Regions from separate parts of the Pseudarthrobacter sp. fls2-241-R2A-168 genome, predicted to be linked through region 1. Evidence: riboswitches for the same ligand, from Rfam matches in the RefSeq annotation. Region 1 holds a riboswitch; each other region holds the start of a gene.
What was found. A riboswitch is a leader RNA that binds a small molecule or an ion and turns the genes downstream of it on or off. The one in region 1 is predicted to bind cyclic di-AMP.
Positions count from the first base shown of each region.

Region 2: linked by a shared signal. The riboswitch ahead of QRN11_RS21065 (aggregation-promoting factor C-terminal-like domain-containing protein) and the one ahead of QRN11_RS07985 (M23 family metallopeptidase) in region 1 are both predicted to bind cyclic di-AMP.
Region 3: linked by a shared signal. The riboswitch ahead of QRN11_RS05300 (C40 family peptidase) and the one ahead of QRN11_RS07985 (M23 family metallopeptidase) in region 1 are both predicted to bind cyclic di-AMP.

Region 1 covers NZ_JARVSG010000010.1:203,738-208,290, forward strand. The annotation lists gene QRN11_RS07975 (NlpC/P60 family protein) at 1-346, opposite strand, end outside; gene QRN11_RS07980 (C40 family peptidase) at 509-1,183, opposite strand; cyclic di-AMP (ydaO/yuaA leader) riboswitch at 1,254-1,414, opposite strand; gene QRN11_RS07985 (M23 family metallopeptidase) at 1,562-2,383, opposite strand; cyclic di-AMP (ydaO/yuaA leader) riboswitch at 2,394-2,605, opposite strand; gene QRN11_RS07990 (iron-dependent transcriptional repressor DtxR) at 2,741-3,448, opposite strand; gene serC (phosphoserine transaminase) at 3,728-4,553, shown strand, end outside.
Region 2 covers NZ_JARVSG010000047.1:5,831-10,383, reverse strand. The annotation lists gene QRN11_RS21075 (response regulator transcription factor) at 1-394, shown strand, start outside; gene QRN11_RS21070 (sensor histidine kinase) at 400-1,902, shown strand; cyclic di-AMP (ydaO/yuaA leader) riboswitch at 2,021-2,182, shown strand; gene QRN11_RS21065 (aggregation-promoting factor C-terminal-like domain-containing protein) at 2,188-2,937, shown strand; gene QRN11_RS21060 (YdeI/OmpD-associated family protein) at 3,030-3,473, shown strand; gene QRN11_RS21055 (HAD-IA family hydrolase) at 3,454-4,152, opposite strand; gene QRN11_RS21050 (glyoxalase superfamily protein) at 4,176-4,550, opposite strand.
Region 3 covers NZ_JARVSG010000007.1:21,181-25,733, reverse strand. The annotation lists gene QRN11_RS05315 (DNA alkylation repair protein) at 1-195, opposite strand, end outside; gene QRN11_RS05310 (TraR/DksA family transcriptional regulator) at 192-551, opposite strand; gene QRN11_RS05305 (coiled-coil domain-containing protein) at 573-1,937, opposite strand; cyclic di-AMP (ydaO/yuaA leader) riboswitch at 2,339-2,503, shown strand; gene QRN11_RS05300 (C40 family peptidase) at 2,507-3,346, shown strand; gene QRN11_RS05295 (protein adenylyltransferase SelO) at 3,424-4,553, opposite strand, start outside.

The sequences.
Region 1 (4,553 bases):
CTTCCTGGACCTCAACCTCGGGTTCCGGAGCTTCCACCACGGGAGCCGGAGTGGTGGTCACTGCGGGCTTCTCGAAGGAAATGGCGATGGTGGACTCAGCCGAAATCGGAGCCTCAACCGTCGATTCAACTTCCAGGTTGGAAGCCGGAGCAGAGTCACGCTGGACGTTGGTGTCTGCGGCGTTGGCTGCCAGGCCGCTGGTCAGGACCAGGCCGGAAGCGGCAGCGATCACTGCTGCCTGGCGGCCGACGCCGCCTGCGTTGTCGCCGACAGCCTTGGCAATGATGGCGAGCGAGTTGGTTTTAGTGACTTCGGCGCGATGCCGTGCGGTTGCACGAGTAGTCATCAGTTCTCTCTTTCGTATTCCCCCGTCGCCTTGTAGGCAGACAGGGGGTTTGGACGTGCCGGCATCTTGGGGGTACGCCGGCACGTCCCGAACGGGGATGTGTGATTTAGCGAAAAAAGCTTGGGGGCAAAGAAAAAGCCCTTGGACCCGGAGGTCGAAGAACTAGTTCATTGTGAAGAACGCGGAGGAGCCGGTGGCGGCTACCGCGTGCAGCAGCGTTCCCTGGGAGGGGTTCAGTGCGCTGATCATCATGCCGTTGCCAACGTAGATGCCAACGTGGGCGCCACCGTTCTGCATAACGAGGTCACCGGGCTGCGGAGTGGAGGTCGGCTTCATGGCCGTCCACGCGTTGGTGCGGGGGATGCTGATGCCGGCCTGGGCATAGACCCACTGCGTGAAGCCCGAGCAGTCCCAGCCCGTGACGGGGCTGGTGCCGCCCCATACGTACGAGTGGCCGATTCCGGTGTAGGCGATTGCGGCGATGCCCGAGGTGGAAGCAGAGGAGACAGTCTCGGCCAGCTTCTCCGTAGCGGAGGCAGCAGTACCGGTGGCAGCGTTTCCAGTTGCGGAGGCGGTGGACTGGGTGCGTACGGTCTGCACCTTGGGAGCGGCTGTGGTCTTGACCACCGGGCGCTCGAAGGACACGGTGGCAGTGGGGGCGGCAGTAACGGCAAGCGCGCTCTGGGCCGACCCGGACTCGGTGGAAGCGGAAACACCAGCGGCGTTGTCCGCGGCAGTGGCTGGCAGGCCCATGCTCAGGATCAGGCCGGAGGCAGCTGCGATGACTGCAGCCTGGCGACCAACTGTCCCGGCATTGGCACTAACGGCCTTGGACACAGTATCCAAGGGGTTGGTACGAACCGTTTGCGCACGGTGGCGCGCAGAATTATGGCGTGAAGACACGAAGGTAGCCTCTCCCAATGCCTGCGAGGTGAGCTGTCGGATTCGGATGGGAGTCACCCGGCCGCGCTGCTTCCTGGGAAGCTTTGCGACTTAACCCCAAGGCCTTTCCATGGAAAGGCCAAAATTGGTTCCCCCGCCCCTGCCAGACGATGTCATGCGAACGGACCTTGAGCGGTGGCAGAGCTAGGCAATCCGCACAAGAGCGTCAACTTCGGAAAAGTTGACGCGAGTTAGACGGTACAGCAGTTTTGAATGAATGTCACATTCAGGTCACGGCAAGTCAAGATCATCTGATAGTTCACCGTCACTTGACTAGAGCCAGCCAGTGGGATCAACCACTTCGCCGTTGACCTGGACCTCGAAGTGCAGGTGGCAGCCCGTGGAGGCTCCCGTGGTGCCGCTGAGCGCGATAACTTCCCCGCGCGATACGGTCTGCCCTTCCTTCACGCTGGAGGACGACAGGTGGTTGTAGGTGGTTTCCAGCCCGTTCCCGTGGTCGATCACAACGCGGTTCCCGCCACCGAACTGGTGCCAGCCCACAAAGGTCACGGTTCCGGTGGCGGCGGCCATAACGGAGGTGCCGCACTGCGCCACATAGTCCTGTCCGCGGTGGAAGTCGCCGGTGCCGCCGGTGATGGGGCTGACGCGGTAGCCGAAGGGCGATGCGGTGGTCATCACGGCGAGCGGAGCGCCGAGGCTGCCGGCCGAGGCGGCGCGGCTGATGGCGCCCGCCGATTGTGCACTGAGCAGCTGCTTCAGCTTGCCGTCCGGATCAGCCTGGGTCACCACGGCGGAGCGGCTGAAGTCGATCTGCGCTCCGGCTTCGGCTGAAATCTGGGGCTGGGGCGCCACGGCGGAGGCGGCAACAGGCGTAGCGCCCGAAGCATCAGTGGCCATAACGGGACTGGTGGCCGGAACCGTGACCGTAAGGACCAGGCCGGTGGCGGCAAGGGCAACGCCGGCCTTTTGGCCGATGCCGCTGGCGGACGCGAACTCGGTGATCTGGCGGAGGGGACCCCGACGGCGGCGCGCATCACGGTGGAGATCGCGGGGGCGCTCCGAGGTGATGACTTCGACAACACGCGGTGTCGAAGCGGGGCCCGCCGCGCGGCGGCGTCCCCTGGAATTCTGCATGGTCAAGAAGGGTTCCTCTCTGGAAAGCCTGCGAAGTTAGCTGTCGGATTCGGGTCAGAGAGTTCAAAGACCCGGTCCGCCGTAAGCAAGCTTCGGCACAGAGATATCCCGGGAGGGATCCTTCACTGGAAGAGGCTTGCTGCTGACGGACTTCACCCCAAGGCAGTCCCCCGCTGCCGCTTGTGGTTCCCCCGCCTCTGCCAGTTACGACTCGTGCTCCTGATCCGCTGGCAGAGCTCGGCTCCAGATCAGGTAACGCTTTAATATCAACGCTTGGTTCAACTATAGGGGCTTAAGGCCCTTAGTAACAATTCCGTTATCTTTGGGTATATGCCCCGTGATGGGGTAGTCAGCCCCTTAAGCTGCAGGCTGGCGAATGGCGACAAACACGTGCGCGGCCACCTCGGGCGGCAGTTCCAGCGCCCCTTCAATACCCGGAACCCGTACCGAAATGTAATCGCCCACCCGCTCCAGGGCCACTGCGGCGCCCGGCCGGATACCGCCCTCGTCGAGCTGGGACAGCAGTTCCGGTTCCACTTGAATGGGTTCTGCAAGCCGGCTCACAGTCACCTCTGATGCCGGACCATAGGACTTCATCGCATCCAGGAGGCTGATGGCGCCGTCGGCAAAACCCAGGGACGGCGTGCCGCCCAGGGCTGCCAGGCCGGGAATCGGATTTCCGTACGGTGATTCGGTGGGGTGGTTGAGCAACTCGTAGATGCGCCGCTCCACCCGTTCGCTCATCACATGTTCCCAGCGGCAGGCTTCGTCATGGACGTAGGCCCAGTCCAGGCCGATCACATCGGCAAGCAGGCGCTCGGCGAGCCGGTGCTTGCGCATAACCTCCGTTGCGCGCTTGCGGCCCGTTTCCGTGAGTTCCAGATGCCGGTCTCCGGAGACAACCACCAGCCCGTCCCGCTCCATCCTGCCGATGGTCTGGGAGACGGTGGGCCCGGAGTGGCGGAGCCGTTCGGCGATGCGCGCACGAAGAGCAACGATGTTCTCTTCCTCAAGCTCCAAAATGGTCCGAAGGTACATCTCCGTAGTGTCGATCAGATCCGTCATCCAGCTCAGCTCCTCGAGCGCAGTACCTTGCGTTGTCCCACCGTATCGCCTTACACCGCGACGTAGTCCGTGGAAAAGCTTAGCCTATTTTGACTTTGTCCGAATAGTTCGCACGTGTGCTACGGGGGCGTCTCATTGACTGGACTATGACGGTCCGGGTTCCCGCGGAATCAGCGCTTCAGGCAGAATGAGGAAGGCCCTGGTTGCAGTCACCGCAGACTGCCGGCCGCCAACACCCGTCCGGACCACAGTTATGTCCATGCCGAAATTGGAGCACCCGTGAGCGAAACCAGCATCACTATTCCCGCCGATCTCCTCCCCAAGGACGGACGGTTCGGCGCCGGGCCTTCCAAGGTCCGGCAGGAGCAGATTGATGCCCTGTCAGCCGCGTCAAAGGACATCCTCGGCACCTCCCACCGCCAGGCCCCGGTCAAGAACCTCGTGGGCTCCGTCCGCGAGGGACTGAGCCAGTTCTTCCGGGCACCTGAAGGGTACGAGGTAGTTCTTGGCGTGGGCGGCTCCACGGCATTCTGGGACATCGCCAGCTTCGGCCTGGTCGAGAAGAAGGCGCAGCATCTTTCCTTTGGTGAGTTCGGCTCCAAGTTTGCCGCAGCCACCAACAAGGCACCCTTCCTTGAGGCGTCCTCCATCATCAAGTCCGAGCCCGGCACCCGCCCCTCCGCGCAGGCTGAAGCCGGCGTGGACGTTTACGCCTGGCCGCAGAACGAGACCAGTACCGGCGTCTCTGCTCCCGTACAGCGCGTCTCCGGCGCGGACGAGGGCTCGCTTGTCCTGGTGGACGCCACCTCTGCTGCCGGCGGCCTGGACGTCGACGTGGCACAGAGTGACGTTTACTACTTTGCCCCGCAGAAGAACTTTGCCTCCGACGGCGGGCTGTGGCTTGGTCTGTTCTCCCCTGCCGCCCTGGAACGCGCCGCCCGGATCAAGGCCGGCGACCGCTGGATCCCCGACTTCCTGGACCTGCAGACCGCCATCGACAACTCCCGCCTGAACCAGACGTACAACACCCCCTCGCTGTCCACCCTGGTGACGCTGGATGCACAGGTGCAGTGGCTGAACTCCAACGGTGGCCTGGACTTCGCGT
Region 2 (4,553 bases), on a different contig from region 1:
TGACGATTACGTCACCAAGCCGTTCAGCATGGAGGAAGTCCTCCTGCGGCTGCACCGCCTGGTCCAGCGTTCCGGGGTGGCCGCCATGGATACGGCTGAGCTGGTGGTGGGCGACCTCGTCCTGAACATCGACACCCGCGAGGTGAGCCGGGCGGGCGAGGAACTCCAGCTCACAGCCACCCAATTCGCATTGCTCCGTTACCTGATGGAAAACCCCAAGCGGGTCATAAGTAAGGCGCAGATCCTGGACCGGGTCTGGGATTACGACTTCGGTGGCCAGGCCAACATCGTGGAGCTGTACATCTCCTACCTGCGCAAGAAGGTGGATGCGGTGCATCCGCCCATGATCCACACGGTGCGCGGGGCCGGATACGTCATCAAGCCAGCGGAGTAGGCGCCATGGCCTTACAACAGGCTGCGTCCCAGCGCCGGAGCTGGCTGAAGCCGAACACCTGGCACCTGCGCACCCGCCTCATCCTCCTTGCCATGACCCTGCTGATCGCCATCTGCGGCGCCGTGGGTGTGGTCAGCTACGCCTCCATGGACGCGTTCCTCACCCGCCAGCTTGATGACCAGCTCAGCCAGGCGGCGGAGCGGTCGAACGATCCGGGCCGGCCTCCCATGGGCGGCTTCAAAGGCCGGGATCCACTGGACGCCCGCGGCCAGAGTGTGGGCACCCTGAACGCCCGCATCCTCAACGGACAAGTCAACAGCGCCGGGTTCCTGGCCTCGGACACCACCCGCTCGCCACTGTCCGCCGAGGACAAGCAGGCCCTGCTGGCTTTGGCCACAGATGCACAGCCGGTGGACCGCACCCTCTCCAACGGCGACTACCGGTTGACAGCCGCGAAGACGGACTTCGGCGACGTGTTGGTGACCGGGCTCCCCCTCGCTGGCAAGGAAAGTACGCTCACTTCCCTCGTTTGGACCTTTGTGTTCGTATCCCTGGGCGGTCTGCTGCTGATCGGGCTGGCAGGAACAGTGCTGATCCGGCGCACCATGAAGCCGCTCGAGCAGCTGTCAGAGGTGGCCACGCGCGTTTCGCAGCTGCCGCTGGACGCCGGCGAGGTGGCACTCGCGGTGCGCGTCCCGCCGTCGAACTCCAACCCTGGAACGGAAGTGGGCAGCGTGGGCCACGCGCTCAACCTCATGCTGGACAACGTGGCCAACGCGCTGCAGGCGCGGCAGAAGAGCGAAACCAAGGTGCGGCAGTTTGTGGCCGATGCCTCGCACGAGCTGCGTACTCCCCTCACGGCCATCCGCGGCTACACGGAACTGATGCGGATGACCGAGAACTTCACCCCCGACGGCGAAAAGTCGCTGGCGCGCGTGCAGAGCCAGTCTGAGCGCATGACCGCCCTGGTGGAAGACCTGCTGCTGCTGGCCCGGCTCGATGAGGGCCAGCCGCTCAAGCTCAGCGGGGTGGATCTCACGCAGCTTGTGATCGAGGGCGTCAGCGACGAAAAGGTGATGGCCCCGGGCCACAACTGGCGGCTGGAGCTTCCCGAGGAGCCCGTGGTGGTCAACGGCGATGCCTCTCAGCTGCGCCAGGTCCTGATGAACCTGCTCTCCAACGCACGCAAACACACTCCCGCCGGAACCACTGTGGTCACCGGGGTGTGCACGTCGTCTGAGGGCGCGGCGGTAGTAACGGTAACGGACGACGGCGGCGGGATCCCTGCGGAGTTCGTGGACCACGTCTTCTCGCGCTTCGCCCGCGCAGACGCGGCCCGGAAGGGCGCGTCCGGCCAGTCCGGGGCCGCCGTTGCCGAAGGCACCAGCGGGCTGGGCTTGTCCATCGTGGAATCCATCGTCGAGGCCCACGGCGGCAGGGTAACGGTGACGTCACAGCCAGGGCGCACCCAGTTTGCCCTGCAGCTCCCCCTTCATTCGCTTTCGTAGCAAAGCGACGCGCCGCCGTCGTGATCTCTGTTACCAAAATGTGACTTAAGCGCCGGACTCCTGTACCGTCGATTGGGTGAGGTTCCTGATCGGGAACCCATATCCGGATGACGCCAAGCTCTGCCGCTTCCCGGATTCCGCTTGAGCAACGGCAGAGGCGGGGGACCCACCGTCCCGGGCAATGAGTGCCCTTGGGGTTAAGCACGCACGTGAATTTTTCCGTGCGGCCGGATGCCCTCATCCGAACCCGACAGCTAACTCCGCAGGTGTGAGAGGCGATTCATCATGTCCAAATTCCTGGTTAAACCGCGCCCGAAATCCGGGTCTGCACCCCACGCCGGACGCAAAGCCGGCAAGTTTCCCTTCATCGGCAAGCGCGCCGCTGTCTTCGCCGCATCCGCTGCACTCCTGGTAGGAGTCGGGGCGGCCGGACAGGCTACCGAGTCAAGCATCAGGGTTGCCGCCACCGAAACCCAGGCCGCCGAGGCCCAGTCCAACCTCAGCATCGAAAAGAGCGAAATCCGGGCCAACCCGGCACCGGCCCCCGCTGCTGAGGAGATTGCCGTGGCCCCGCAGGCGGCAGAGCCCGCACCGGCACCCGCTGCCGAACCGGCATCAGCGCCCGCAGCCGAAGCGGCACCGGCACCGGCTCCCGAGCCGGCCGCGGCTCCTGCTGCCGCTCCTGAGCCGGCCCCCGCACCTGAGCCGGCCCCCGCCGTCGCGGTCAACGACCCCGCCGGCGCCCAGGCTTACGCCGCCGGGCAGCTTGCCAGCTACGGCTGGGCGCCGGACCAGATGCAGTGCTTGGTAACCCTGTGGGACAAGGAATCCGACTGGACCACCACGGCTACAAACGCCAGCAGCGGCGCGTACGGCATCGTCCAGTCCCTGCCTGCTGAAAAGATGGCCAGCGCCGGTCCGGACTACCTGACGAACTACCGTACGCAGATCAACTGGGGCCTGAACTACATCCAGGAGCGCTACCAGTCCCCGTGTGGTGCGCTGAATTTCCACCTCTCCCACAACTGGTACTGAGTCCACAACTGGTACCGAGCACTCGGTGATCAATGCCCCATGGCGCGCGCCGTATCCGTGGGAGTGGCAAAAGGCCCGGCATACTGTGACCCATGAAGTTCACCACCACCATCCAAGGCAGCGGAAACAAGACCGGCATCGAAGTTCCCGATGAGGTCCTCGCGGCCTTGGACGCGGGCAAACGGCCGCCCGTAGTGGTGACCATCAACGGCAGGAGCTACCGCAGCAGCATCGCGGTGATGGGTGGCCAGAACCTCATTTCGCTCAGCGCAGCCAACCGCGAATTCGTTGGCGTTTCGGCTGGGGACACAGTTGACGTGGTCATCGAGCTCGACACCCAACCCCGCGTGGTTGAAGTCCCCGAAGACCTTGCCGCTGCGATGGCGGCGGAACCGGCCGCCCTGCAGTTCTACGCGACGCTGAGCTACAGCGCCCAGCGACGGTACGTGGAGCCGCTGGCCGACGCCAAGACGCCGGAAACGCGGTCGCGGCGTATCGCCAAGGTGGTAGCCGACCTTAAAGCCGGAAAGAAATGACTGTCCGGCCCGCCTCGTCCTGACTCGTCCGGACGGTGACAGCACTGTAATCCGCTACGTGCAGGACGCCTGCGGGCAGCGGGCCGGTGTTGGGTCCCACGGCCACCGTGCGGATTCCGGCGGCCACCCCTGCGGCGATTCCTGCTGGAGCGTCTTCGAACACCACGGCGTCCGCCGGGTCCACGCCAAGGTTGGCGGCGGCCTTCAGGTATCCCTCCGGATCGGGCTTGCCGCGGGTCACCCGTTCAGCTGTGACTGCTACGGCCGGCATGGGCAGGCCGGCTGCTTCCATTCGGATGCCAGCCAGGACGAGGTCAGCGGACGTGACCAGGGCGACGGCGTCCGCCGGCAGGGCTGCCAGCAACCGGGCAGCACCGGGCAGGGCCACAATCCCTTCGGTCCGGACGCGTTCCATCGCCCCGAGTTCGGCCGTCAGTGCCGGCACGTCAGCACCCTCAGGAGCAAACCGGGTGACAGTATCGCGTGCCTGGACGCCGTGCGAGGTGCGGAGAATCTCCTCCAGGTCCAGCCCGTAGCGCGCGGCGAATTCACCCCAGACCTGCTCCACCACCGCGGTCGAATCCACCAGGGTGCCGTCCATGTCAAAGAGCACGGCGCGGCACGTCAGGTTCCGGATTCCAGCAGGGGTGGAGGTTCCAGCAGGGGTGGAGGCAGCCATAGTTCCCATTCTGCCGGTAGATCTCAGCTTTCGCGGCCCGGGATGTACTGGACCGCCCACTTGTTGCCGTCGGGATCGGCAAAGTACACGAAGTGGCCCCATTCCTGCACGTCCACGTCGCTGACGTCCACTCCGTTGTCCTTCAGGTGCTTGTGGGCCGCGTGGATATCGTTGACCACCAGTTGGAGGTTCGACCCGGAGCCGGGAGGCGCGTCCGTAAGCCCTTCCCCAATGCAGATCGAGCAGGCCGAGCCGCGGGGGGTCAGCTGGACAAAGCGGATGGAGTCCGAGGGACGCTCATCAAAGTCCGGGTTGAATCCCACCTTGTTGACGTAGAAATCCTTGGCGCGGTCCACGTCCGATACAGGGACAAACACAAGTTCCAGTTTCCAGTCCATCCG
Region 3 (4,553 bases), on a different contig from region 1:
GTCGTGGTCGAGGTCCTTGTACTTGCGCAGCGCATCCCGGATGGTTCCGCGGACGGCGCCGACGGAAGACCCGTACGAGGCGAGCTCCCCGCCCAGCCTGCCCTCGACGTCGTCCGCCCGGTACCAGGCACCCTCATTCTGCAGGGTGCGGTCAACAAACCCGGCAGCAGCAGCCACCAGATCCCCCGCACTCATCGGGTGCGGCCTGCCGACGCGTGCCTGATGCAGAACGGCGTCCAGGGGCGGGCCTCCAGCCTTCCTTCGGCGATGGCTTCGCCGCAGACGGCGCAGGTCCCGTAGGTGCCGTCGGCGATCCTGGCCAGGGCGGCGTCAACCTGGTCCAGCCCGGCGCTGCTCTGCTTGAGAAGCGCCGACGCCTGGGAGAGTTCGAAGGCGATGGTGGAGCCTTCGGGATCATGTTCGTCGTCCACGTTGGAATCCTGGCGGGCGGAGTTGGCCGAAGCGATGTCGGCGCGGAGGGCCGGAAGCAGCGCCACTTTCCGCGCCCGCTCCTCCTCGAGCAGGATCCGGAACCGTTCGAAGTCAGGCATGGGAAAAGCCTAGCGCGCCGGTCAGTACCAGTTGTTGGCCACCGAATGGTTCCGGGCCCCGCACGGCGAGCCGTACCGGCCGCGGATGTAGCCCAGGCCCCAATCGACCTGGGTGCGGTAGCTGGTGAGCCAGTCGCTGCCGGCGCTGGAGTATTTGCCGGGCGGCAGCGCCTGGGCTATTCCATAAGCACCGGAGTAGGGGTTGGTGGCCGTTGTCAGCCAGTTCGATTCCTTGGTCCAGAGCTGGGCGAGGCACAGGAACTGGTCCTGGCCCCAGCCGTACGCGCCCAGCCGCCCCGAGGCGTAGCTTTTGGCCCCTGCGGGGTCATTGACGGCACCGCCTGGAACTGACGGCACGACGACGGGCGGCGGGACGGGTGCGACCGGCAGTTGGGGTGCGGGAGCAGGATTCGCCGGCGCCGGGTTGGCGGGTGCGGGGTTCGCGGGTGCTGGATTTGCGGGTGGTGCGGGGTTCGGGGGTGCTGGATTTGCCGGCGCCGGGACGGCTGGAGCCTGCGGGCGGGCGGCAGCCGCGGCGGCCGCCCTGGCTGCCGCCTCTGCCTGCAGGCGGGCCTGTTCAGCGGCTGCGGCGCGTTTTGCCGCCTGCGCTGCCTCGTAGGCAGCCTGCGCCGCCTGGCCCTGCCGGTACGCGCCCTCAACTGCCGCCGTCGTGCCCTTGAGGGAGGCAAGTTGCGCTGTCAGCTCCTCGCTGCGCTTCTGGCTTTCGGCCACTTGGCGCGCCATCGCCTCCTGCGCGGACCGGGCGGCGTCCAGCTTCGCTTTGGCTTGCAGGGACAGCCGCTCACGTTCGGCTTTGGCGGCGCTCTCCTGGGCAGCCAACGAGGACGCCACCCTGCCGGCGGATTCGGCCCTGGCCACCAGCGCTGCCGTCTTGTCACCCACGATGCGCACCACGTTCAGACCCTGGACGCTGTTGGTCTGGATCGCATCGAGGGCAACAAAGAATCCCATGGTGGTGCCGCCGGTTTTATAGGACTGGGCCGCGAGGGCGCCCAGGTCCTTCCGGTGCCGGGACAGCTCGGTGTTTGCTTGGGAAACCTGGGCGGTGAGGGTCTCCACTTTTGCGCTGGCCGCCTGAAGCGCAGAATCGGTGACGGCATACTCCGCCGCTGACTGGACGGCCGCTGTCCCCAGGGACTCGGATTGGGCCTGCAGGCCAGCCAGCAGGCCACTGATCCTGTTGATTTCCTCTGCGGTGCCGGATTCCGTCAGCTTTGCCTGCTGGACGTCCTCCCAGGAGGGGTAATCACCCGCCGGATCCTGGTCCGCCGCCCCGGCCGGACCGAGCCAAACCGTACCCGCAAGGGCAAGGGCCAGCAGCGCCGCAGGCAGGGGCAGGCGGGCTTTGATAACGAACCGAGACATAGTTCGGAAGCATACAGCTCTCAACCTTCAGTTGAAGGCTGGCGTGCTGACATCGTTATGCAATCTGGAATGGTGAACCCCTACCCAGAGATCGAACGCCACACACGCGCAGCCGGCCCAAAGCTCTGCCGTGTGCTGCCCACGAGCGCCGCTTCGGCTGGTGCCAGCAGCACGTTTTATTACTTTGTGACGAACCTCATGCACTCCGCGCCGGCGCGCCTATCTTCCGTGGTCAGCCCGCTATGCAAAGAACCTCCAGTCATTTGCGGAATACGAGAGAAGCCGCTCGTATGTTATTCAAATGTGACAATCGGCAGGCTGGCAGGTTATGGTCTTCAGGTGTCCCTCCCAGACGGGACATTCCCCTCAGCATGCCGAGCCCTGCCGCTGACCCGGGATTCAATCGTTTCCAGCTGGCAGGGACGGGGGAACCACCTTTCCGCGGCCTCATGCGAGGCCTTGGGGTTAAGTCGATAGCGCCTTCCGTTCCGTCCGGAGCCGCTACCGGCCGGGTATCTCCAACCCGAACCCGACAGCTCACCCCGCAGGCATGGGAGAGGCGATCAAACGTGTCAAAAAATTCCATCACCGCCCGTCACCGCGCGACTCCGGCCCGCTCAATCGCGCTCCAGGGCTTGGCTGTATCCGCCAAGTCGCTTGGCCGCCCGGCCCTGGCCGTAGCAGCAGCTTCCGGCATTGCCTTCGGTGTGGGCGCCCCGGCCCACGCAGGCGTAACCGGACCGGACACCACCGGGACCACTAACACCCAGGCGTCCGTGGCACCCGCAGCTGCCGTGGCTGCACCGGCAGCAGCTGCCGCCAACGTCCACACCGTGGTTTCGGGTGACACCCTGGGCGGCATCTCCGCCGCCTACGGCGTCAGCCTCAACGATGTACTGGCCGCCAACGGCCTGGCGATCTCCACGATCATCTTCCCCGGCGACCAGATCCAGATTCCGGGCGCCGGCTATGTTGCAGCTGCTCCGGCCCCCGTCCAGGCGGCCGCTGCTCCTGCCCCCGTCCAGACTGCCGTTGCCGCGGCTCCGGCCAACACCGGAGTGAATGTTTCGTACGCTTCAGCTCCGGCAGCTGCCACGGGTTCGGGCGCCGGCGCTTCGATCCTGGCATCGGCCTACGGCCAGGTTGGCATCCAGCAGGACTGCACCGCCATGGTGGAGAAGGCCCTGCGCAGCGTGGGCAAGTCTGTTGGCGACCTGGCTCCCGGCCAGTTCTACCAGTACGGCTCCGTGGTGGGCTCCCCCGCTGCCGGTGACCTTGTGATCACTGCCGGCCACGTTGGTGTGTACGCCGGCAACGGCCAGGTTGTCAGCGGCGGCGTGGACGGTTTCAAGACCGAGGTCCACTCCATCAGCTGGCTCCCGGGCGCTTCCTTCGTCCGCGTAGCTTAGGCGACACCACCCGGACAGGGGCGGCAGGCGGTTACCCACCTGCCGCCCCTGTTTCGTTTTTGCCGGGTCCGCCGTCCTCAGGTGCCGCAGAACGTCTGGTAGCTGCCGAAGTCCTCCGGCGCTCCCTCGGCGTAACGCTCCAGCCCCGACCGTTCCCGGTACGGGTCACGGACCACCTCCACGAGCCGGTTGAAGGGACCAACATCGCCGTCCGTTGCCGCGGCGAGCGCTTCTTCAACTAAGTGGTTGCGCGGAATGTAGACAGGATTGACCCGGTCCATCAGGCCGGCGTCGGGTTTCAGGGCCAGCCACCGTTCTGCCCAGGCGTCGAAGGCGGCGAGATCCAGGACCATGCTTCGGGCGGGGCGGGAGTTTCCCCGCGCTGCGTGCCCGAGGTTCCGGAAGAACCGTGTGTAGTCCACCGGCCCGTCCTTGAGGATGGCGATCACACCGTCCACGAGCTCCGAGGCTTCTTCCGCCTCAGGGCTCCCCGCAGGACTTTCCCTGATTCCCAGCTTTGTTTTCATACCGGCGAACCAGGCGTCGCTGTACTGGCGGCGGAACCCGCCCAATGCCTCCACTGCGGGGGCTACGGCCTGTTCCTGGTCTTCATTGATGAGCGGCAGCATTGCCTCGGCGAGGCGGGCGAGGTTCCATTCAGCCATAACGGGCTGGTTGGCGTAGGCGTAACGGCCGCCAACGTCGATGGAGCTGTAGACCGCGGCCGGGTTGAAGGCATCCATAAACGCGCACGGCCCGTAGTCGATGGTTTCCCCGGAAATGGTCATGTTGTCTGTATTCATCACGCCATGGACGAAGCCCACCAGCATCCATTGGGCCAGCAGTGTGGCCTGCGCAGCCACCACCCCTTCGAAGAGGGCGAGGTAGGGGTTGTCGGCCCGGGCAGCGGCGGGGTAATGCCGGCTGATGGCATGATCGGCGAGGCGGCGTAAAAGGTCCATATTGTCGGTGGCCCGCGCGTACTGGAAGCTTCCCACCCGCAGATGGCTGCTGGCCACCCTCGCCAGGACTGCTCCGGGAAGCATGGTGTCGCGGCGGACCGGGCGGCCGGTGGCCGTGACGGCAAGGGACCTTGTGGTGGGGATGCCCAAGGCGTACATCGCCTCGCTCACCAGGTACTCCCGCAGCATGGGCCCGACGACGGCACGCCCGTCGCCTGCCCGGGCGAAGGGCGTACGGCCGGAAC